2 regions of the Salipaludibacillus sp. HK11 genome follow, and region 1 is predicted to be linked to the other one. Evidence: a T-box and tRNA genes for the amino acid it is inferred to sense, from the RefSeq annotation. Region 1 holds a T-box; the other holds one or more tRNA genes.

Evidence for each region. A T-box is a leader RNA that pairs with one kind of tRNA and senses whether it is charged. The one in region 1 lies ahead of pheS (phenylalanine--tRNA ligase subunit alpha), so its partner is inferred to be a tRNA-Phe.
Region 2: it encodes a tRNA-Phe, which carries the amino acid that the T-box ahead of pheS (phenylalanine--tRNA ligase subunit alpha) is inferred to sense. The anticodon was not compared.

Annotation. Positions count from the first base shown of each region.
Region 1 covers NZ_CP181045.1:2,203,022-2,215,741, reverse strand. The annotation lists gene ytxC (sporulation protein YtxC) at 1-117, shown strand, start outside; gene thrS (threonine--tRNA ligase) at 537-2,486, shown strand; ribosomal protein L20 leader region at 2,559-2,677, shown strand; gene infC (translation initiation factor IF-3) at 2,779-3,282, shown strand; gene rpmI (50S ribosomal protein L35) at 3,391-3,579, shown strand; gene rplT (50S ribosomal protein L20) at 3,665-4,021, shown strand; gene ACM26V_RS10955 (DUF1294 domain-containing protein) at 4,165-4,440, shown strand; gene ACM26V_RS10950 (TVP38/TMEM64 family protein) at 4,517-5,095, shown strand; gene ACM26V_RS10945 (sigma-w pathway protein ysdB) at 5,322-5,726, opposite strand; gene ACM26V_RS10940 (dUTP diphosphatase) at 5,975-6,451, shown strand; gene ACM26V_RS10935 (M42 family metallopeptidase) at 6,630-7,709, shown strand; gene ACM26V_RS10930 (YitT family protein) at 8,048-8,866, shown strand; gene sspI (small acid-soluble spore protein SspI) at 8,931-9,140, opposite strand; gene ACM26V_RS10920 (TrmH family RNA methyltransferase) at 9,339-10,094, shown strand; T-box leader at 10,204-10,430, shown strand; gene pheS (phenylalanine--tRNA ligase subunit alpha) at 10,516-11,550, shown strand; gene pheT (phenylalanine--tRNA ligase subunit beta) at 11,599-12,720, shown strand, end outside.
Region 2 covers NZ_CP181045.1:3,739,982-3,752,701, forward strand. The annotation lists gene ACM26V_RS17540 (two-component system regulatory protein YycI) at 1-315, opposite strand, end outside; gene ACM26V_RS17545 (YycH family regulatory protein) at 302-1,654, opposite strand; gene walK (cell wall metabolism sensor histidine kinase WalK) at 1,651-3,477, opposite strand; gene yycF (response regulator YycF) at 3,480-4,187, opposite strand; tRNA gene ACM26V_RS17560 (tRNA-Thr) at 4,651-4,726, opposite strand; tRNA gene ACM26V_RS17565 (tRNA-Phe) at 4,737-4,812, opposite strand; tRNA gene ACM26V_RS17570 (tRNA-Asp) at 4,876-4,951, opposite strand; tRNA gene ACM26V_RS17575 (tRNA-Met) at 5,076-5,152, opposite strand; tRNA gene ACM26V_RS17580 (tRNA-Glu) at 5,281-5,355, opposite strand; tRNA gene ACM26V_RS17585 (tRNA-Lys) at 5,375-5,450, opposite strand; gene ACM26V_RS17590 (adenylosuccinate synthase) at 5,719-7,005, opposite strand; partial or broken gene ACM26V_RS17595 (DoxX family protein) at 7,328-7,833, opposite strand; gene dnaB (replicative DNA helicase) at 8,378-9,742, opposite strand; gene rplI (50S ribosomal protein L9) at 9,828-10,274, opposite strand; gene ACM26V_RS17610 (DHH family phosphoesterase) at 10,279-12,240, opposite strand; gene ACM26V_RS17615 (YybS family protein) at 12,253-12,720, opposite strand, start outside.

The DNA of each region.
Region 1 (12,720 bases):
TCAGAGGAATGTGATGATGATTTATTTCATACACTCAAAAACATCTTTGAGGAACGAATTGTCCTAGATGAAGACGAAAAAGAGGTTCAATATCGCAGTGTTCGATACGGAATCTAATTTCTGTCTTGATTTTTTTGCAAGAGGTGATTATAATACTATCCATAGATGGTTATCAATGTAATAGAAGATCCAGGTACAATGTAAGTGAATTTTTTAGTTAAATATGATTAGCGTAGACGAGGATATGAATCATTTAAGTTGTCATTTTAGAGAAGGAAACCAAGGCTGGAAGTTTCTTATGTATAACGGATGATTTACCACCTCTGAGCTTCAATGTGGAACGGGCGGTCCCCTAGTATATATTGACGAATTTCCTCGATACGGAACGAATGAAGCTAAATTCTTTGAAAGAAAAAGTATTTAGAAAAAAGGGTGGAACCACGTTCTCACACTCGTCCCTTGTTATAGGGACGGGTGTTTTTTGTCTATATAAAAGTGTGGATAGGAAGCAAATGAATATTTGAGGAGTGTTTCGGATGACAGAAGAAGTGAAAAGTAACGTTTTATTAACGTTTCCAGATGGAGCGAAAAAGGAGTTTGACAAAGGCATCACGATAGAAGAAGTTGCTACTTCTATTTCACCAGGGTTGAAGAAAAATGCCTTGGCAGGGAAATTGAATGGCGAACATATTGATTTGAGAGAGCCTATCGAAGTAGATGGAGAAATCGCCATCTTAACTTATGATTCTGACGATGGATTAGATATTCTTCGTCATAGTACAGCTCATTTAATGGGACAAGCGGTGAAACGTCTTTATAAGGACGTGAAATTAGGAGTTGGACCTGTCATCGAAGAAGGTTTTTATTACGATATTGATATGCCTGAAACATTGACACCAGAAGATCTTCCGAAAATCGAAAAAGAAATGAAACGTATTATTGAAGAAAATCTGGAAGTTAATCGCGTTGAAGTAACGCGAGAAGAAGCAATAAGTCGCTTTAAAGAAATTGGTGACGATTTGAAATTAGAACTTCTAGAAGACATACCAGAAGGGGATAAGATTAGCATCTATGAACAAGGGGAGTTTTTCGATCTTTGCAGAGGTGTTCACGTTCCACAAACTAGTAAATTAAAGAAATTCAAACTCTTAACGATTAATGGTGCGTATTGGCGTGGGGATAGTGATAATAAAATGCTCCAACGGATTTATGGGACGGCATTTCCGAAACAATCTCAAGTGGATGATTATCTAGTTCTATTGGAAGAAAGAAAAGAGCGTGATCATCGGAAATTAGGGAAAGAGCTAGGCATTTTCACAGTTAATCAAAAAGTAGGACAAGGCCTTCCACTTTGGCTGCCTAAAGGAGCTACGATCCGACGCACAGTGGAGCGTTACATTGTTGATATTGAAGAACGTCTTGGTTATGACCATGTTTACACACCTGTATTAGGTAGTGTCGATCTTTATAAAACGTCAGGTCATTGGGATCACTATCAAGATGACATGTTTCCTGTCATGAAAATGGATAATGAAGACTTGGTTCTCCGACCGATGAATTGTCCGCACCATATGATGATTTATAAAAATGACAAGCATAGCTATCGAAACTTACCGCTTAGAATTGCTGAGTTAGGGACAATGCACCGTCATGAAATGTCAGGAGCATTAGCAGGTTTGCAACGAGTTCGTGCGATGACTTTAAACGATGCCCATATTTTCTGTCGGCCTGATCAATTAAAAGATGAATTTATTCGTGTCGTCGAACTTGTTCAAGCTGTATACAAAGATTTCGGTATTAACGATTACTACTTCCGCTTATCTTATCGAGATCCTGAAGATACAGAGAAGTATGTTGACAACGATGAAATGTGGGATAAGGCACAGGCGATGCTGAAAGAAGCCGTAGACGACATGGGAGTCGACTATGTGGAAGCGGACGGAGAAGCTGCTTTTTACGGTCCTAAGCTAGATGTCCAAGTGAAAACAGCTCTTGGGAAAGATGAAACGCTCTCTACTGTTCAGTTGGACTTCCATTTACCGGATCGTTTTGATCTCACGTATGTTGGAGAAGATGGCAAAGATCATCGTCCAGTCGTTATTCATCGAGGCGTCGTTTCTACAATGGAGCGGTTCGTTGCTTTCTTAATTGAAGAATACAAAGGAGCTTTTCCGACTTGGCTTGCACCTGTTCAAGTACAGGCGATCCCTGTTAGTGATGTTCACATGGATTACGTAAAAAAGGTAGAAGATGAATTGAAGAAAGCAGGAATCCGTGTGCATGTCGATGTTCGTAGCGAAAAGCTAGGTTATAAAATTCGCGAAGCGCAAATGCAAAAAATTCCTTATCTCCTTGTATTAGGTGATAAAGAAATTGAAGCAAACGGTGTGAACGTTCGTCGATACGGACAGAAAGATACGGAAGAAGTGAGTCTTGAACAATTTATTGCCAATATAAAAAAAGATATTCAAGAGTTCTCTAGGTAAAGATCTTATGAAATAGAGTTGACATGCTTATCTCAGTATGGTAAATTAGTTCAAGTGAACAATAACTGGAAACAAAGCAAGAAGGAGCGCCCGCTTCTCACCTGATTGACGATGTAGTTGACAGGTTACGATTTTACTAACACTTATTTAGAAGTGTGGGCGCAAACTTGCACCCACACTTTTTTCTGTGTGTCATCATCCCTTATATTATGAACTTATAGGTGATTGATGTAGAGGAACATCTTGCTTTGATCCGCAATTATCATGGAGGTGGCTCAATATTAGTAAGGACATGTTCGTAAACGAAAACATTCGCGCTCGCGAAGTACGTTTAATCGGCGCAAATGGAGACCAAATTGGTGTAAAGTCAAAACAAGAAGCTCTTGAAATGGCAAGAACCGCTGATTTAGATTTAGTGATGGTCGCGCCAAATGCAAAACCGCCAGTGTGTCGCGTTATGGATTACGGGAAACATCGTTTCGAGCTACAAAAGAAAGAAAAAGAAGCTCGTAAAAAGCAAAAAATCATTAACTTGAAAGAAGTGCGTTTAAGCCCAAATATTGATGAGCATGACTTCAATACGAAGCTTCGCAATGCTCGCAAGTTTTTGACTAAGGGTGATAAAGTCAAAGCAGCGATCCGTTTTCGTGGACGTGCGATTACTCATTCAGAGCTAGGAAGAAATGTTCTTGTAAAGCTAGCAAAAGAATGTGAAGATATTTCAACGATAGAATCGAGACCTAAAATGGAAGGCCGGAGTATGTTTCTCATATTAGCTCCAACGGCTGAAAAATAGATCGAAATTATCTTTGATACGATTCGTTAAGCAAAACAACAACCGACTGAAGGTTCACCCACCGACAACAACAACGAACAACGAATACTCGGACAGGAGGAATTTAGAATGCCAAAAATGAAGACCCATAGTGGTGCTGCCAAACGATTTAAGAAGACAGGTACTGGTAAACTTAAACGTGGACATGCGTACACAAGTCATTTAGCTGCAAACAAATCTCAGAAGCAAAAGCGAAAGCTACGTAAATCAGGACTTGTTAGTAAAGGTGACCAAAGACGCATCGGAGAAATGATATAGTATCTAGTTCAATGAAATAATTGAGCGAAATTTTTACCTTTCGTATTACAACTACGAATAATTTGACTTAAAAGGAGGGATTACGATGGCTAGAGTAAAAGGCGGGTATGTTGCCCGTCGTCGTCGTAAAAAAGTTTTAAAGCTTGCAAAAGGGTATGTAGGTTCTAAGCATAGATTATTTAAGACAGCACAAGGACAGGTAATGAAGTCATTCCTATACGCTTACCGTGACCGTCGCCAAAAGAAGCGCGACTTCCGTAAGTTATGGATAGCTCGAATCAATGCAGCTGCTCGTATTAATGGTCTTTCATATAGCCGTTTCATGCACGGTCTTAAGCAATCAGGTATTGAAATGAATCGTAAAATGCTTGCTGACTTAGCTGTTCATGATGAAAAAGCTTTTTCGGATCTTGCTGAAAAAGCAAAATCAAGCTTAAAGTAATTAAATTGTAACCGGGTGGCGCAAAGGGATTTATTCTTTTGATGCCACCCTTTTATCTTGAAAAAAGAAATGGGTTTGTGGTCAGTTAAGGTAACGAGTTTCTCAGATTTCTTATTGGTATAATTTGAAGGAGACAAGGATTCATGGATTTATTCGTAATAATTGGACTTATAAGCTATTTTTTTATTATAAACCTTGTTGGCGCAATACTGATGGCTTCAGATAAACGGAAATCTCAAAAGCGGAGAACGTGGCGCATTTCTGAAAATACACTAATGATGACTGCTTTACTTGGTGGCGCTACAAGTATGTTTGTTGCTTCGAAATCTCTTCGACATAAAACAAAAAAGTGGAAATTTCGACTAGGCTTACCTTTATTCATGGCATGCCATCTTCTATTCGTGTTATATTGGATTTAAGGTGGAGGCTTGTTTATCAAAGCATGACAACCTATTTTTTTTCATAGATTATAAGTGAGAGGAGGATGACTACAACATGGAATCATTCAACGAAGCCATTCCTCGATTCATTGAAGAAGCAGGCTGGCTTGCACCAGTCTTGTTTATAATATTACATTTGATTAGGCCGTTATTATTTATACCTGTGATTGTTGTTTGTATTGCTGGTGGATTTTTGTTTGGATTTGTTTATGGAACGATCTATTCAATTATAGGATTGTCACTAATGAGTTTATATTTCTATAAACTTGTAGATATCTTTCCGAAGTTTCGAGAAAGAGTTCTCAAGCTAAAGAAAAAAGTGTTTAAAGATCGAGTGATTTCTGTCGGTCAAGTGATGATTTTACGAATGATGCCGTTTGTTCACTTTCATTTATTATCACTATATTTAATGGAAATGACGTCATCTTTCAAGGAATACATGCGTTACTCCGTTGTTGGTGTTATATTACCAGCAATGTTATATACGGCTTTTGGTCAGGCAATCACTGAAATGCCTTGGTACTTATCGATTATATTCTTCGGAAGTCTTGCCATAGTATTTTCATATCTAGGCAAACGAGGTACAGCTGTTTACAAATGGGATCGTTTTTTTCCCAAGAAAGCAATAGAATGAAGGCTAATAAAAAAACCTGTACTTCAGATTAATGAGTACAGGTTTTTATACTTTAAGAATGCTTAACTTCGCTAAAGGGTTAAAGTATAAGATAAACTAAGGCTTTCGTCATGAAGGACTTGGCGACAAAAAGTTGTTCTGATAATTTTAAAAGGTGGACTTATTGACAGTAGATAGAAAAAAACTCGTAACTGTGATAAATATTCGTTACGAGTTAGTATATGAACTATTTTTTTTGTCTTTCTAATCTTTTAAGCAATTCGTGAATAGGGCTTCTCCATTCAATTTCTGCTTTTGGATAGCGCAACAACAATTCTTTTTCAATAAATTGAAAGTCACGTCTACTTAATCCTTGTAATTGATCACTCTCTTCTGTCCAAACCATAATTGATGTAACTTCAAATGTGTCGTCAGAGGCACCAAGGAATTTTTCGCCTTCAAACATAGCGCTGCGAAATGTGAACACAACATTCTTACGAATATTATCGGGCTCGTCTAATAAATAGAAATTACCTTGTTGATGGGCACTTTCCAGTTTTCGACGCGGGTCTAACAAATACTTGGCGATACTAAATAAAATGATTCCAACAGCAAGTAGAAGGAATACTCGAAACAAGATCACGGTTATCATGATCATCTCTCCTTCATCAGGGAAGCTTATAAAGAATCCCGATTTATTTGGGCTAAATAATAATTCATTTCTAATTAAAGATGCCTTGATATATGCTACGATTGACGACGGGATAAGTTTCAAAAATATAGTAACTTTTATTTATTGTTTGTTTGAAAATAATTATCTTCTAGTTTAAAGTATAATGAATGAATGTAGGATAAATCAAGGGGAAGGTGTTTAAAATGAATTTTTCTAAGCTATTTAACATGCAAAAGGATTTGGACAAATATATTGAGACTAAGCAACAGCTTAAAGGAGAGCCTTTATTAGAAAGGAAGTTATTGGCATTTCAAGTTGAATTAGCAGAATTAGCTAATGAAACGAGGTGTTTTAAGTTTTGGAGTGAAAAAGAGCCATCTGCCTGTGAAGTTATTCTTGAGGAATATGTGGACGGAATTCATTTTCTTCTTTCAGTAGGAATTGAATTTGGGTTTGATAATCAGCCTGTAATTGTTTATCCAATTCCAGCTGAAGCAACAAAAAATGAACTTGTTGAAACATTTTTTAATTCGATGGAAGCGATTGTTCACTTGCGCGAAGAAAAAACACGGCTTAGCTATGAAAATCTATTCCGAGTCTATCTTTCCTTGGGCGCTAAATTAGGATTTTCATCAGATGATGTTGAGGAAGCGTACTTGAAAAAAAATGAAGTTAACCATCAAAGACAAGATCAAGGGTATTAATTCATTTAATATTTCGGTTATCGAAAAGAATTGAGAAATTACTTTGAAATCGTTATAATAAGGGGAGTACATAATTATTTTTCTTTAGAAAAGTTTAACTTCGCTAAAGGAAAAGCGTGATAATAATTTAGTTGAAAAAATACTGACGTTTTATTTAAACCAAAGGAGGCTTTAATTCATGGAAGACATGTTAAAAATGCTTAAAGAATTAACTGATGCAAACGGAATTCCTGGAAATGAGAGAGAACCGCGCGAAGTGATGAAAAAGTATATTTCACCTTTTGCGGAATCGGTAGAAACCGATCACTTGGGAAGCTTGATCGCTAAAAAAACGGGTTCTGTTCAGGACGGACCGAAAATAATGGTGGCAGGCCACCTCGATGAAATTGGTTTTATGATTACAAACATTGATGACCGTGGATTTTTAAAGTTCCAATGTGTCGGTGGATGGTGGGAGCAAGTAATGCTTGCTCAGCGAGTGACTGTGATGACTCGTAATGGAAATATACCTGGAGTAATTGGTTCTAAACCGCCACATATCTTAGCTCCAGATGCTCGAAAAAAATCGGTCGATAAAAAGGAAATGTTTATTGATGTTGGGGCAACAAGCAAAGAAGAAGCAGCTGAATTTGGTATTCGCCCAGGCGATTCAGTAGTTCCTGTTTGTGACTTTACCGTGATGAAAAATGAAAAAATGTTAATGGCTAAAGCATGGGATAATCGAATCGGTTGTGCTATTGCGATTGAAGTCCTTCGTCGTCTAAAGGATGAAGATCATCCAAATACGGTTTACGGAGTTGGGACGGTTCAAGAAGAAGTTGGTCTTCGCGGCGCGAGAACTTCGGCGCATCATATCCAACCAGACATTGGTTTTGGCGTCGATGTAGGTATTGCAGGAGACACACCAGGCATTACTGAGAAGGATGCTTTGGCTAAGATGGGAAAAGGGCCGCAAGTGATTATGTTTGATGCGTCAATGGTCTCTCATAAAGGCTTACGCGACTTTGTAACAGTTACTGCGGATGAGAAGAAGATTCCATACCAATTTGATGCTGTTCCTGGTGGTGGGACGGATTCAGGTGCGATCCACTTAACAGCAAACGGTGTTCCAGCGCTATCAATTACAATTGCGACTCGTTACATTCACACACATGCGGCGATCCTCCACCGTGATGATTTTGATAATGCTGTTCAATTAATTGTAGAAGTGATCAAGAAAATGGATCGAAAAACTGTCGATCAAATAACGTTTAATTAATTTTTTGAAAAAGCCTGTCCCAAAGTATTGGTGACAGCCTTTTTTGTATTTATCGGAGTTTTTTTGGCAAAGAATTGTTCAAGTGGAGGGGGACTTGAGCAGTTAGTGAGATGGATAGGGCAAAAATACAGTTGAAGGGCATTTGATAAACTGTTACTCTTTTTTATTTTCAACCGATCAAGAAGATTTTAATTGCCAAAATTTAAGCAATAAATCAAAATGACTCGAACAATATTAGTCTGGTTTTTTAAATTGTCGAATTAGCTCTTGACGGACACAACGACTATTATTATACTTCATTAAGTGATTTTCGAATTGATTTAGATTGGAGTGTCCATATGCAGAAAGTATTTAGTGTTCTTATTATTTTTATCTCGTCCGTCGTATTAGCTTTTGCATTTAATCTATTTTTGTTGCCACATGAAGTATTAACAGGAGGGGTAACTGGTCTTGCAATGGTGTTTGGTTTGTTAACACCAATTAATGCAGGTTACTGGATGGCGCTACTTAACGTTCCTATATTCATTTTAGGATGGATGAAATTAGGAAAGCAATTTATTGTGAATAGTCTCTTCTCTGTATTAGTTACATCTGTGGCTATGATATACATTCCGATTGTACAAGTGACGGATGACGCCTTACTCTCATCTGTATTTGGTGGCGTTATTGCGGGTGCCACGATTGGTATAATTATTCGTTTTTATAGTTCTACAGGAGGTTTTGATATTGTTAGTTTAGTACTAATTAAGAAGTGGGATGTGCCTCTTGGTGGACTTTTTTTTGCATTAAATAGCATTGTAGTAGTTATTTCAGGCTTCTTCTTTGCTTGGGATCTTGCGATGTATACAATGCTCTCGATATACATAACTGGAATAGTGATTGATCGTATTCATACGCGTCATATTAAATTAAGTCTGATGGTTGTCACAAGTAAAGGCGATGATCTGAAGAAAGAACTTCTGGCGAATTTAGTAAGAGGAATTACAGTTATTGAAGGTCAAGGTGCTTATTCAGGCGAAAATAAAAAAGTATTGTATACCGTAATCACACGTTATGAATTGGCGGTTCTTAAACCAATCATAAAAGAAATTGATCCGACCGCTTTTGTTAGTGTAAGTGAAAGTATGGAAGTGATGGGCAATTTCAGGAGAGATTAAAAGAGAGCTTGAAAAATGAGGTTTATCCTTATTTTTCAAGCTACACATCTTTAATCATTCAACTTTACTGAAGTTCTTTTGAAATGCTTTCTGTGAGAGATTGCTTTTCTTCTTCACTGGCTTGGTTCCAAAAAATTTCCATTAATACACCTAAACCTGGGAGCATTTTTTCTTCACCGCTTTGAATCGCGTCAACAATCGTTGCTTCGACATCATCTTGAGTACTGCCGGACACATTTTCTAAAATGGCCCCACGTAAATTAAAACCACTCATGTTTTCCACCCTTTCTTTAAGTCACTCAACTTATTTTGAATATTTTAATGAACAAACCTAAACATAAAGATTAGAATCGTTTTACTTTGATAATTCTGTTATAGTATGGATAAAACTGTTTATAATTATGTAAAATTTATAGTTAGAGGGCCGTTATTGTGATAAGTATTGTCAAAAAATTTACGTATAGGAGAGACTATGGAAACGATTGAATCTATCCAAAATACAAAGATTAAAGCATGGAAAAAACTTCACACGAAAAAAGAACGTGATCAATCAGGGCTCTTTTTTATTGAGGGTATGCATTTAATAGAAGAGGCGTTAAAATCTTCAATAATAATTAAACATTTGGTAATTGTAGAAGGGAAAGAGATCCCAAAGGAGTGGGATGTCAAAGAGCTGTCTAGTGTCTATGTAACGGAGCGAGTGATGAAGGAGTTATCTGAAACCGAGGCACCTCAAGGTATTGCAGCAATTTGTGAAAAGCCATTGAATGTAAATCTTCCTTTGGAGAACGGGAGGTACTTATTTATCGATGGCGTTCAAGATCCAGGTAATTTAGGAGCGATGATTCGGACGGCTGATGCGGCGGGGATGTCAGGAGTGGTCTTAAGTGACCTTACAGCAGATCCCTATAATGGCAAAGTGATCCGTTCAACACAAGGTTCACTGTTCCATTTGCCTATTCAAAAAATGGATCTCGAAGAAGCGGTTGAGCTATGCAAGGAAAGTAATGTTCCTGTATTTGGATCAAGTCTTCAAGGAAGTACATTTACAGCTATTGAGCCACAGAAGAATTTTGCGCTTATCGTAGGAAATGAAGGGAATGGTGTGAAAGAACGACTGTTGAAAATGAGTGATCAAAATCTGTACATTCCTATTTTTGGAGAAGCGGAATCACTAAATGTCGCGATTGCTACAGGCATTCTTCTTTATCACTTAAGAGGAGCGTAGCATAGCTTAGTTATTAAAAGATAAAAAAGAAAAGTTTATTTGACTAAACGATTTGCGAAATCTTCGTAAAACTTATATAATATTCAACAGAAATAGACAAACAGAATGATTTATGACGAAGAAGGAAAATAGTACGCTGATACGTTCCTATTCAGGGAGGAAATGCCTTAGACTGAAAGCATTTCTATGTGGGACCCAGCCGAATTCACTCTGGAGTCGATCCAAGGAAAATAATTTTTCCTGATGATCCGGCAGGAAGACCGTTATCTTCTTCATTGAGTGAATACGAGTAGTATCGTATTAACAAGGGTGGTACCGCGAGTCTTCGTCCCTTCATAGGGATGAGGGCTTTTTCTGTATTATTTTAGTTTCAATAGTGGATGGGTCATTCTTAGGAGTTGACAAAAAAGGAGGAACTTTCATGTTAGATCGTTTACAAGAGCTTCACGATGAAGCGATGAAAAAAGTTGCAAATGCATCAAATTTGCAAGATTTAAAAGAAGTTCGAATCGCGTATTTAGGAAAAAAAGGTCCAATTACTGAAGTAATGAAAGGAATGGGAAAACTATCCGCTGAAGAGCGACCAAAAGTAGGTCAAAAAGCGAATGAGGTTCGCCAATCCGTCGCGAGTTACATTGAAGAAAAGGAACAAGCTTTTGAAGAAACAGCGTTACGTGAAAAGTTAGCAAAGGAAAGCATTGATGTGACATTGCCAGGCCGCCCCGCCCGAAAAGGTGGACGTCATCCATTAACATCGGTGGTAGAAACGATTGAAGACGTATTTATTGGAATGGGCTTTAACGTAGCTGAAGGACCAGAAGTAGAGACAGACTATTATAATTTTGAATCATTGAACTTACCGAAACATCATCCAGCTCGCGATATGCAAGACACATTTTTCGTTACATCAGATTTACTATTGCGAACACAAACATCTCCAGTACAAACGAGAACGATGGAAAAGCATCAAGGAAAAGGTCCAGTTAAAATTATCTGTCCAGGAAAAGTATACCGCCGTGATGAAGACGACGCGACTCACTCTCACCAGTTCATGCAAATAGAAGGGTTAGTCGTGGATGAAGGAATAAGAATGAGTGATTTAAAAGGAATATTCGAGCAATTTGTCAAACGCTATTTTGGTGAAGAACGAGAAATTCGTTTACGTCCTAGTTATTTCCCATTCACAGAGCCATCAGCTGAATTAGATGTTAGCTGTGCGATGTGTCATGGCAAAGGGTGTCGTACGTGTAAACAAACTGGTTGGATTGAAGTGTTAGGCTCAGGAATGGTCCATCCGAACGTCCTACGTATGAGTGGTTTTGATCCCGAGAAATATTCAGGTTTTGCATTCGGAATGGGAGTTGAACGTTTTGCGATGCTAAAATATGGCATTGATGATATCCGTCATTTCTACACAAATGATACACGCTTTTTATCACAGTTTACTCATGTTTAATAGCGTTGTATCAAGAATGAATCTAGCGAAATTTAAGGAGGAACAATTGTGTTAATCTCATATAAATGGCTAAAAGAATATATCAACCTTGCTGATTTAACAGCAGAACAAGTGGCGGAAAAATTGACGCGAAGTGGTGTGGAAGTAGAAGCAGTTACAGCTTTGAATACAGGCATCACAAAGCTTGTTGTTGGAAAGGTATTATCATGTGTGAAGCATCCAGAGGCGGATAAATTAAACATTTGTCAAGTAGATGTAGGAGAAGAAGAACCCGTTCAAATTGTCTGTGGTGCGAAAAATGTGGCAGCAGAACAGTTTGTCGCAGTAGCGAAAGTTGGCGCACGTCTTCCTGGTGGAATGAAAATTAAGCGAGCGAAACTTCGTGGAGAAAAATCGGAAGGCATGATTTGTTCCTTACAAGAACTTGGTATGGAAGCGAAGACGGTTCCGAAAAAATATAGTGAAGGAATTTTTCATTTTCCTCAAGAAATGACTGTAGGAGAAGATGCACTCGCGCCACTTGGTTTAGATGACACAATTTTAGAATTGGATTTAACGCCGAATAGAGCTGATTGTCTTAGCATGCTTGGAGTTGCTTATGAAGTTGCAGCAATTCTCAATCGTGACGTGATAGTTCCTGAACCTGCGATCGTTTCTGTTAAGGAAAAGGCAAGTGATGCAGTGTCAGTAAAAGTGGAGGCGTCGGGTGATAATCCTTATTACGGAGCTTCAATCATTAAAGGAGTCAACATTGGCGAATCTCCATTATGGTTGCAAACTATCTTGATGGCTTCTGGTGTTAGACCAGTTAACAATGTGGTGGATGTGACGAATTACGTTCTTCTTGAGTACGGGCAACCACTTCACGCCTTTGACTTTGATCGTTTCGGATCAACGGAAGTATTAGTCCGTCGTGCGACAGAAAACGAAACAATTACTACGTTAGATGAAACTGAACGGACTCTTTCTGGTGAACACCTTGTGATTACAAATGGAACAAATCCTGTTGCGATTGCTGGTGTTATGGGAGGTGCTACTTCTGAAGTAGAAAATGATACGGTCAATATTTTACTAGAAGCAGCTTTCTTCAGCTCTGAACCAATTAGAAAAGCTTCAAAAGACTTAGGCTTACGCAGTGACTCTAGCATTCGTTTTGAAAAAGGAGTAGAT
Region 2 (12,720 bases), 1.5 Mb from region 1:
TTCAAACTCAGCTCGCAGGGTAGTATCATCTATTAATGTAAGCGTCTGCCGTTCAAGAGTTTCTCCAAAGAGTTCTTCAAACAGTTCTTCTTGAAACTGTCGAACAGTCCCAGTAATTGGTGCACCTTCATTCACTTCTTCTGCATTTTCTATTTCTACTTCAATCCGGTTATCTTCCAAACGCTCCTGTATTGTTGCATGCGTCATGGCATTGAGTTTTGCTTGTTCTTGCTTTTCGTGTAATTGATAACCTAGAAACAGATTTAGGCATAGGAAAGTTACAATGAAGATCATCTTCGCTCTACTCCAATCCATTTTCTATTCCCCCTTGAGACAACTCAGACGAAATATCTACCTGTGTCCATCTTCCTCGAACCTTCACATACCAAGCTGGTTCAAAAGTGGCAAAAGAGCGTTCACGAATCATGTTATGTCCTATTTTTATATCTTCTACAGAATCCATATCAAAAATCTCATTCTCAAAAATGTGTTGTTCAAGTACATCAAAAGGTTGTAATCTGACATTTGATTCAATTTCAAATGGATTTTCTCCTAATTTAAACATAGGTCGAGTATACTCGGTAATCTGATTACTATCTGCACGCGACACATGAATAGTATACAATTGATCGTCGTTCATATTTGAACCTAACACGGGAAAGCCACCTACATGGAGACGAAACGTTGCTTCACCTGTAGCACTAGATTCTCTCCATCGCTCTGCGTAATAGTCCCCTGTCCACCCAGAATGGCTATTAATAAACTCCAACCCGTCTTCTAACATTGGCGTTTGTTGACCTCCGCTATCCGGTCGTTCAAATTTTAATATCGATCCACTCTCTTGGATTGTCATCATTCGTTTTCCATCCGTGAATGTTTCCCCTTGTCTGCCTTGAGGAATACGCCTTACAAACTCCGGCTCTGGAAAAAGAATTTGTGAAAAAGCTTGAACGGACAGATCTTGAGATTCATAAGTAAACTTCCTCAAAGTCATCGGTTCTGTCACCACATAGCGAACTGGTTGGAATTCGCTATTATCTTTCTGTTGAAAAACTTTTTTTTCAACAGATGCACGATCATTTTCAGTGTCATTATAAAAAGCTTCCAAATCAGTCTTTGATATAGACCTAGCAGACTCATATATTTCTTCGTTTTCAGTGTCCACGAACTGTAACCTTACTTCGTCACCATAATTATTTTCCATAAATATGATGCGATTAACATACTCGATCGGGATATTTTCTTCTTCAACAGTAAACAGTTGATTTAGCCAATCACCTTTAATTGCTTGATCAAAAACAATTTCAATCCCATTGTAAAACCTATCCAACGAAGGTGCTCTAGATGAAGGTTCTGCTACAGGATTAATAAATTCAATATTAACCGACTCTAGTAGATCATCCAGTTCTTCATAGTTTTCTTTGGTGGGGTGTATAAGATATATCTGTTCTTCATTATGAACGAGAACTTCATTTGGATAAAGAACATCTAACAAGCTACGCGAATCGCCAATAGCTTCAATTTCCACATAACCTTCCCCAGACTCTTCTAGCTCATTATAAGCAGGCGTATATGTCCAAATCTCCCAAGTTAATCCAACACTTGTTAAAATAAGAATCCAGAGGATGGCTGTTTTTATATTTTCTATAATCATGTCCCATCCCTCTCTTCATTATGATAAGGCAAAGTAAATGAAAACATTGTTCCCTTTCCCCACTCACTACTAACCCAAATACTACCTCCGTGAGCCTCAGCAATTTCTTTAGCGATGGCCAATCCTAAGCCTGTTCCACCTAGATTTCTTGAACGAGCCTTATCGACTCGATAGAAACGATCAAATACATGAGAAAGATTATCTTTCGGGATCCCAACCCCTTCATCCTTAACACTTATCACGATTCGTTCTTTTTCGGTTTTTAGTGTGCAAGTTATTTTTCCACCTTCAGGGGAGTACTTAATTGCGTTTGATACAATATTATCAAGTAACTGTGTTAATTTGTCACGATCACCGCTCACAGCAATACTCTTATCAGGTATGCGCCGGATAAATTGAATATCTTGATTTTTAGTAGCCATCTCAAATCTATCAATAACTTGATTAACAAAAGTCGTTGCATTAATACTTCCCATAATCACTTGATAGTCTTTGCTATCCATCTTTGATAACTGTAATAAATCATTAACAAGACGTATCATCCGCTCTGTTTCATTGGAAGTAACTTGAATAAAGTGCGGTGCGACTTCAGGGTCTTCCAACGCGCCATCCGCCAATGCTTCCAAATAGCTTTTCATTGAAGTAAGAGGTGTTCGCAATTCATGAGAAACATTCGCAACGAATTCCCGTCTTTCTTCCTCGACTTTTTCCTGCTCAGTCACATCATGTAGAACGGCGATTAAACCATTTTCTTCGCCATTTTCTTTTTCAATAACAGAAAAATGAGCTTCAAGAATTATTTCTTCTTGAACGTTGTCGAAATCTAATAAAATCGGGTCTACCATCCTATAAAGGTCATTAAGTCTCATAAATTTATCTAAATTTAGCATTTTCATAATTTCTGTGTCCATAGCTTTCTCTTGACTTTGACCTAACATTTCTTCTGCACGACGATTCATAAGAATAATTTTACCCTTACTATCTGTTGCGACAACACCATCAGTCATATGTGTCAAGACTGATGATAGCTTTCTTCTTTCACCTTCTGTCGTTGCGTTTGCATCTTCAAGCTTATTCGTAAGTTCATTGAAAGTCGATGCCAGTTGTCCGATTTCATCGTATCCATAGACTCGTACGTTTCTAGAGAAATCGCCTTCCCCCATGACTACTGCCTGTCTTTTCATATCTACGATCGGCCTTGTTATTGTTCGCGACAGAAAAATACCTAAAGCAGCAGTTAATATAAGTGCAATAACAGTTCCTGTTAACAAAATTTGATTTATTTCTTGCATCTGGTCATAAATCTCACCCATCGATGCTTCAATATATATTACTCCAATAATTTGACTTTCTTCCGTTTCTATAGGAACAGCAAAAACTTGTGTTGGTTGACCTGTACTCGTATTAAGTAAGATCTCCCCTGGATCGTCAATTCCAGCCAATGTCTGTTTGACACGCGATTTCGTCGTTCGTTGTCCCTCATAAATTTGGTGTGCACTATCTGTTGCAGTGATGACAATTTGCTGCTGATCAATGACTTGTACATCGACATTATCCATATTAAACAGTTGCGTCAGTAGAAGATCAATTCGTGATTTAAGCGGAATCTCTTCTTCCTCTTCCTCTCTCATCATCTCCTGCCCGACATTTAAGGCAACAAGATCAGCTCTTTCGTTTAGAGTTGAATTAAAATTTTCTATAAGTTGTTCTTCAAGCTGTCTAGTAAAATACACGCCAATGACTTGCATCGCGATCAGAATCAATAACACGTAAATCACCACAATTTTTACGTGGATTGATTTATAAAGGCGAATTTTTTTCATAATTAATTCTCCTGATCAGACTGCCGTAAGTAATATCCAACTCCACGACGTGTCACAATCCACGCAGGACTACTTGGATTATCTTCAACTTTTTCACGAAGCCTCCGAACAGTTACATCGACGGTGCGAACATCTCCAAAATAATCATATCCCCATACAGACTGTAACAGATGCTCTCGTGTCATAACTTGTCCAATATGACGAGCAAGGTAATAAATTAACTCAAATTCACGATGAGTTAATTCAATCTGATCTCCTCGCTTTGTTACCATATAAGCATCCGGTTGAATGAGTAACGGGCCAATTTCAATATTTTTCTTCTCTGTGTCAGATTCTTGGACTTTTTCGTTTCTTCGAAGGTTCGCTTTTACACGAGCTATTAACTCTCTGGTACTAAACGGTTTTGTCACATAATCATCGGCACCTAATTCCAACCCTAATACTTTATCAATTTCTGAATCCTTCGCTGTCAACATAATAATTGGCATATCATACGTTTTTCGAACTTCACGGCACACTTCTAATCCATCTTTAAATGGAAGCATGATGTCTAATAAAATTAAATTTGGCACGTATTCTTTCACTTTTTCAAGTGCTTCGTTCCCATCATACGCACACACTACATCAAATCCATCTTTCTCTAAACCAAATTTTATAATATCCGCAATCGGTTTTTCATCATCAACTACTAGAATTTTTTTCTTATCCATTCTCTGACCAGCTCCTCTTTGTGATTCACTTCTTCTATTCTATCACATAGGATTTTCACATCTCTAGCCTTAGAACAGGAAGTTTATTGAAATTCACTTAAATTTAGATAATTAAAAGAATCAATATCCGTATTTTTCATTTTCAAACGGTTATTTCCTAGGAAATGATGTTTTCTAACAAATTTCGACTACTTTCTTAAAGGATTTTTAAAAGCATATACTCCTACGTTACCCTATAATCAAAAGAAAATATCTAACAATGTATTCTCCCATACCGTTTAAAATTGTTAAAACCTCATCTTATTCATTAAAAGGTCCAAAAATGCGAAAATCTTAGTTGAGGAATCTCTCCGCCAATTAGGGCTACAAGATAACTCTATTTTATTTTTTATTAGGATTTATTCTTCTAAAACAACAAAAAAACCTATCCATTACTATGGAAAGGTAATAATTTAACTATGTGTGGTGCTGGCCAGAGGACTTGAACCCCCAACCTACTGATTACAAGTCAGTTGCTCTACCAATTGAGCTAGGCCAGCACTCAAAAGATGGTGGCTCAGGACAGAATCGAACTGCCGACACACGGATTTTCAGTCCGTTGCTCTACCGACTGAGCTACTGAGCCAGAATAATGTAAAATATCTTCTGCACTTTGTATAATAAATTGTCTAATTTTTCAAAAATAAAATGGCGGTCCCGACGGGATTCGAACCCGCGATCTCCTGCGTGACAGGCAGGCATGTTAACCGCTACACCACGGGACCTTCAATTACTAAATTGTTAAAATATAATTTCTAAGAACGATCCCCAGATGATTTAATATGTATTTATCATAGTTTTACTACTTTTATACTTAATCCATCTTATACAAGATAAAACGATTAAAATTGGTTGCGGGGGGCGGATTTGAACCACCGACCTTTGGGTTATGAGCCCAACGAGCTACCAGACTGCTCCACCCCGCGTTAATATTATATATCAAAGAAATGTCACTTTCTTTAATTTTGATAATGACTAACTGTTTCCTTTTTAGTATGAGGGACAACAGAATTAATTATACTTGATTAGATTAATAAAGTCAATATCTTTTTTTTGGTGACCCGTACGGGATTCGAACCCGTGATACCGCCGTGAAAGGGCGGTGTCTTAACCACTTGACCAACGGGCCGTGTTTATATTATAAAAAATGGTGAGCCATGAAGGATTCGAACCTTCGACCCTCTGATTAAAAGTCAGATGCTCTACCAACTGAGCTAATGACTCGCAGCTTTTCAATGATGTCTAATCACGATGCTTACGGATAATGCTTTTCTTTAAAGTCAAAGTAATAATCAATTATTGATTACCTTTTCGGCGACAAGATAAATCATAACACTTAATAAAAAGAAAGACAACATCTTTTTATAAAAAGCGAAATATTTTTTAGTTCCTTTGCTGAACCTATCTTACTTTAACGAAGTTCTCAGTAAAAATCAAGAGCTCTGCAAAAAAAATTGCAGAGCTCTCCTTTTAGTCGCAAAATTTATTAGTTTTATGCAAAAACACCGCGAATGAGATTCGTCTGAGTGCGGTCTGGACCTACAGAAAAAATAGTTAACGGAATGCCTGTCAGTTGAGATATCCTTTCGATATAGAAGAGGGCATTTCGAGGGAGATCATGTAACGACTTCACCCCTGTAATATCTTCCGTCCAACCGGGAAGTTCTTCATACACAGGTTCGCATTCAGCGAGAACCTTCAAACTAGCAGGAAATTCTTCCATGATTTCACCACGATATTTGTAGGCAACACATATCTTTAATGATTCGATCCCCGTAAGGACATCAATTGAATTTAAAGATAAATCAGTAATACCACTGACGCGGCGAGCATGACGGACAACAACACTATCAAACCAACCTACCCGTCGTGGTCGTCCAGTAGTTGTTCCGTATTCGTTCCCTACATCGCGGATTTTCTCACCAATTTCATTATTTAATTCAGTTGGGAAAGGTCCGTCTCCGACTCTAGTCGTGTATGCTTTAGAAACACCTACAACATGATCGATTTTTGATGGACCAACACCTGAACCAATCGTGACGCCTCCTGCAATCGGGTTAGATGAGGTAACAAATGGATATGTTCCTTGGTCTATATCAAGCATTACCCCTTGAGCACCTTCAAAAAGGACACGCTTCCCTGCATCTAGTCCATCATTTAAAATGACAGATGTATCCGCTACGAGATGAGCGAATTGTTGCCCATATTCATAATATTCTTCAAGGATGTCCTCAATTTTAAATCCTTCGACTTCATAAACCTTTTCTAATAAAAGATTTTTTTCGCGAAGATTTACCTCAAGTTTTTCCTTAAATGTTTCTTTGTCTAACAAATCAACGATGCGTATACCAACACGAGCCGCTTTATCCATATATGCTGGACCAATACCTTTTCGAGTCGTACCGATCTTGTTTGTACCTTTACTTTCTTCTTCAACGATATCTAATTTTAAGTGATATGGAAGGATCACATGTGCTCGGTTGCTTATACGAAGATTACTCGTGTCCACACCTTTGTCGTGCAAGTATGCCAATTCCTTAACGAGAGCTTTCGGATCGATAACCATTCCGTTTCCAATAACACAAGTTTTATCCTTGTAAAAAATCCCCGATGGTATTAGATGCAATTTATACGTCGTACCATTAAATACAATTGTATGACCTGCATTGTTTCCACCTTGATAACGGGCAATTAGTTCTGATTGTTCTGATAAATAATCGGTAATTTTTCCTTTTCCTTCGTCTCCCCATTGCGTACCTACCACAACAACTGATGGCATGAATCGAGCACCTCCAAGTGTATTTACTTTCATGTATTTTTTTGATATTTCTATCATTTGTTTTTATCAAATCGACCAACGTTAGTTTATCAGTTAAAGCTACTGTAGTCAACTATATCCCGAACAATATTAGCATATATTATATTTTCATTCGTTTATTCCCTTGTTTTATAGATTTTTTCAAAATTATTAAGGTTATTGAAAGGATATGATATCTTCATATGCGGCTATAAGGCTGAAGTCATTATATACATTACTCAACAAAAAACGCTCCCGCAAATCACAAGGAGCGTTACTTTACTTCAAACTTTATTATACCAGGTTATGCGACTTGTTTATTAGCTAATGGTGTAAACTTATCTTTAAAAATGACAGTGCGGATATATGGAATCACCCATCGGTCGCCACCAAACTTACCTGCATTGTATCCAGCAGCAAGAATAAAGATTGTGAGCAATACGAGCCATGGATTAGAAGAAACCGTACCGGCGAACATAAAAGCAAAATTCATCATGATGCCAAAGAATGCGGCTGCTGTTGTTAATATGCCGACAATCAAGCCAAGTCCAACGAGTAATTCGCCCCATGCGACCATGAAACTAAAAACATCAGCACTTGGTAAAGCGAAATTTTCAATAAATGCATGATACGTTGGGTACTGTTCAATGACCGCTTCGTTGTTAACAACACCATTTAAATAACCACTTGCATAAAACCACCTGTTACTTTTCCCCAGCCAGCAGTAAGCCACTGCCATCCAATATATACTCTTAAAATTGTTAAAACTCCGGCTGCAATCTTGTTATTTCGTAAGAATTCCATAAACATGATTCATTCCTCCTCAGAAATGTAAGTTTTTTATAGAGAGTTGGTTGATCACTTGTATCAAAAAAAATGAATGCTGGTTGTTTTTGTATACTTTAAGAATGTTTAACTTCGCAAAAGGATTAAAGTATAAGATAAACTAAGCCTTTCGCCATGAAGGACTCGGCGACTAGCCAAGTTTTTCTAATGTGTGTGACCACTAACTAACTTTCTATAGTCTTAGTATAATATGGATTCCTCGACCGTGACCGTTGTAACTGTGAACAGTTCGTTGCAATCTAATGACCAATTTGTGAACATATGCACAAAGGTTGAATCGCTTTTGGAGTTGTATACCTTTTGTCATCTATTTAATATTTTTTTGCGGTAACAGGTTTATTTTCACTTTTGGTTATTAGAAAAATAACCATCCTATTTAAATAAAATAACAATCAAAACCGTTTTGCTAAAACATACAAAAAGCACCGCAAATACGGTGCAATTACTTAAACATTTTTGTTTTAATTTTCTGCTAAAAATTATAGTTTTGCGATAGGAAACAAACATATTATGCACCAGGAGGCATATCGCCTTCATCAAATCTTCGCTCTAAGTTAACAAACTTATTGTATTCTTTGATAAATGCCAACTCGACAGTTCCGACTGGACCATTACGTTGTTTTGCAATAATAATTTCTATAATATCTTTTTGCTCTGACTCTTGATCGTAATAGTCGTCTCTGTACAAGAATGCTACGATGTCTGCATCTTGTTCAATACTTCCTGATTCACGAATATCCGACATCATTGGTCGCTTATCTTGACGTGATTCTACCCCACGAGAAAGTTGTGACAATGCGATAACAGGTACTTCCAATTCACGAGCCAGTCCTTTTAATTCTCGGGAAATTTCCGACACTTCTTGTTGTCTTCCCTCGCCACTTCTAGCATCCCCTTGAATTAATTGCATATAGTCAATCATTATCATACCAAGACCACGATCTTGTTTTAACTTTCGGCATTTTGACCGGATATCTTTCACCTTAATACCTGGCGTATCATCAATAAAAATTCCCGCTTTAGATAGACTCCCCATTGCCATCGTTAAACGTTGCCAGTCTTCATCCTCTAATTTCCCAGTACGAAGTCTTTGAGCATCAATATTTCCTTCAGCACAGAGCATACGCATAACAAGCTGGTCTGCCCCCATTTCGAGACTAAAGATAGCGATATTTTCATCTGTTTTGGTTGCGACATTTTGCGAAATATTTAATGCAAATGCTGTTTTACCAACCGATGGACGAGCTGCCACAATGATTAGATCATTTTTCTGAAATCCAGCTGTAATTCGGTCTAATTCTGTAAATCCAGTTGGAATTCCAGTTACATCACCAGCTGTGTGTTGAAGCATTTCGATTTTATCAAATGCCTCAACTAGTACATCTTTAATATCGACAAATTCTCCTGAGTTTTTTTTGTGAGCAACTTCTAGAATCGATTTCTCCGCATCATTCAAAATTGAATCTACATCTTCATCAGCTGCATAACCTTCAGATGCAATATTTGTAGCTACTCGAATCAATCTACGTAATAATGATTTTTCTTCTACGATCTCACTATAGTACCTTGCATTTGCCGCAGTTGGTACTGCATTGGCTAGATCACTTAAATATGACACGCCGCCAATTTCTTCTAGCCACTTCTTGGTTTGTAATTCCGAAGTTACCGTGACGATATCTACCGGCTCTCCTTTTTCAGAGAGGTCAAGCATTACCGTAAAAATCCGTTCATGTGCAGGCCGGTAAAAGTCCTCAGGAATTAAACAATCAGAGGCGGTGACGAGAGCTTGATCCTCAATGAAGATTGCTCCTAGCACCGCCTGCTCGGCTTCAATATTTTGTGGTGGTGTTCGATCGGCAAATAAGTCAGACATGATTATACTCCCTCATTTCCCGCATAAATTGAATGCAATTTGAGCGGATTTGATGTCAGAACCAAAATTCCAACACCGCACTCATTTATTTTTCTTCTGCAACATGTACTTTTAATGTGGCTGTTACTTTAGGGTGAACCTTTACCTTTACATTCGTGTAACCAAGTGAACGAATTGGTTCATCCATCTCAATTTTTCGCTTATCAATTTTCAGATCCATTTTTTTCAAACGTTCGCCAATTTGTTTGTTAGTCACAGCCCCAAATAATCGTCCATTTTCTCCAGCCTTAGCAGTCAATTCAATCGTCAAGTTTTCCAAATCAGATTTGAATTTTTCTGCACGTTCCAGTTCTTTTTCCACTTGACGACCTTCACTCTCTTGTTTCTTCTCAAGTGATTTCATATTACCCTTGTTAGCTTCAACTGCAAGGTTATTTTTTAATAAATAATTTCTTGCATATCCTTCAGATACGTTTTTCACTTCACCTTTTTTCCCTTTTCCTTTTACATCATCTAGAAAAATTACTTTCATCGTTTTATCCCCCTTTGAAATATTCATCAATTTTCTCTTTCAACGTTTCTTCTGTTTCCTCAATGGTTGAACCTTCTATCTGTGTAGCTGCATTTGTTAAATGTCCGCCACCATCCATCATTTCCATGATAATTTGAACATTCACTTCACCAAGAGAACGAGCACTAATACTTATACGGCCGTCTTCTAGTTTAGAAATCACAAATGATGCAACGACATTATTCATAGTTAATAATGTGTCTGCCGCTTGTGCAATCAGTACTTGACCATAAGTTTCTTCTGTATATCCTCTAGCAATTGCCATTCCGCCAGGATAAATATATGCTTTTTCTATTAACTTTGAACGCTTTACGTATTGATCAAAATCTTCTTTCAATAGTTTTTGCACGAGGGTCGTATCAGCTCCACGACTGCGAAGGTATGACGCCGCATCAAATGTACGTGATCCTGTACGAATAGCAAAACTTTTTGTGTCGACAACAATGCCAGCCAACAAAGCAGTTGATTCTAAGACACCTAAATTAGGTCGCGAAGGTTGGTATTCTAGTAGCTCTGTGATTAACTCCGCTGTCGATGAAGCGTAAGGCTCCATATAAACAAGGACAGCATCTTCTATGAAGTCTTCTCCACGTCGATGGTGATCGATCACAATTGTTCGATCCATTTTTTCCAATAACTTTGGATCCATCACTAACGATGGCTTATGGGTATCAACGACAACCATCAATGTATCATCTGTCGCTTCTTCTCTAGCTTCTTCAGGAGTGATAAATTGGGCCCATAAATCATTATGACCTTCTATTTCTTCCAGTAATTTATGGACGCTTAGATTTACTTCATTAGGGTTCAAAATGATAAATCCGTCTTTCCCATTTGCTTCGGCAATTTTTAACATACCAATTGCAGCCCCAACTGAATCCATATCGGGATTTTTATGCCCCATTACAAATACTTTGTCACTTTCTTTTACAAAATCACGAATTGCATGAGAAATCACTCGAGCACGTACTCTTGTGCGTTTTTCCATTGCATTGGACTTGCCACCGTAAAATCTTCCTTTACCATTCTTTTCTTTGATAGCCACCTGATCGCCACCTCGCCCTAAAGCCAAATCTAGGCTAGATTGAGCTAAACTGCCAAGCTCTTTCAATGAGGGTTCACCACTGCCAATCCCTACACTCAAAGTTAACGGCACTTTTTCTTTCGTTGTATTATCACGAATTTCATCAAGTACGGTAAAACGATTCTCTTCTAATGCTTTTAGAGTACCTTCGTTGAAAACAGCAATAAATCTATCCGAAGCGGTTCTACGGATAAAGATGTCATACTTTTTGGACCACTGATTCAATGAATCTGTTACATGTGTTAATAATTTGCTACGGATTTGATCGTCCATTCCTTGTGTAACTTCATCATAGTTATCCAAATAAATTAGTCCAACCACCGTTTTTTCACGTTCAAATAAATATTTATATTCCTGTTCATCCGTCACATTGATAAAATACAGCAAACCTTCATCAGGGTAATGAAATACACGGTACTTTTCGTCACGCATTTCTACTAGGAATCTTTTTTTCCCATCCCCCACTTCATTAATGAGTTGCTTAGAAAAAATTGACAACTGCTCTCCTAGTACATTTTTATCGGCTAACTTTGTTAAATAAGGGTTGTTCCACTGAATATCATGATTCTCATTGTATAGGAGAATACCGATCGGCAATTGATTCATCGCTTCTTCTCCTGCATGATTTACCCGATAAGTTATGGTAGATATATATTCAGTTAGTTCCCTTTCGAACTCTAATCTTGCTCGAATAATCAAGTAAAGAACGAACCCTAAACCGACAAACCCTAAGAGACCTATTTGCCATTGATAATACGTTAATATTCCTATAAATATCACAGCAACGCTCAACAGGGCAATGACGTGATAACCATGCCACTTTCTTAACAGAGATTTCGGCATTCTTCACAACTCCTACTTTAGCGCATTCATCCGCTTCCTCAAGTCAAAACCTAAATCAATTATACCTAAGATTCTTACGATATGATGGAAAATAGGAAAAAGAAATGAAATCACAACGAGAATTACGGGAATCGCAACGTTCAATCGCTTCTGATAAAAATAATAAAAAACTAGAGCAAACCCTTGAATCACCATAACCATATCTAAAATTGGCGTAAGATTAGCTAAAACAGTGAACATAGGGCTTCCTTCTTCTACACCTATTAATATGAAAATATAGGTAAATAAATAATACCATATAAAAGCTTTCGGAAAACCCCACTCTCTTAGTGGCGGAAATCGAACAACATCCTGTTTCTGTTTTCTTAACAAAAAACCAGCAATGATTTGTACTATAAAAGCAAATATGACACCCATCATAATTATTAATGCTGGCGCTATCAATGTTAAGCCCTCAATATATTCTAATGCTATTTCTAA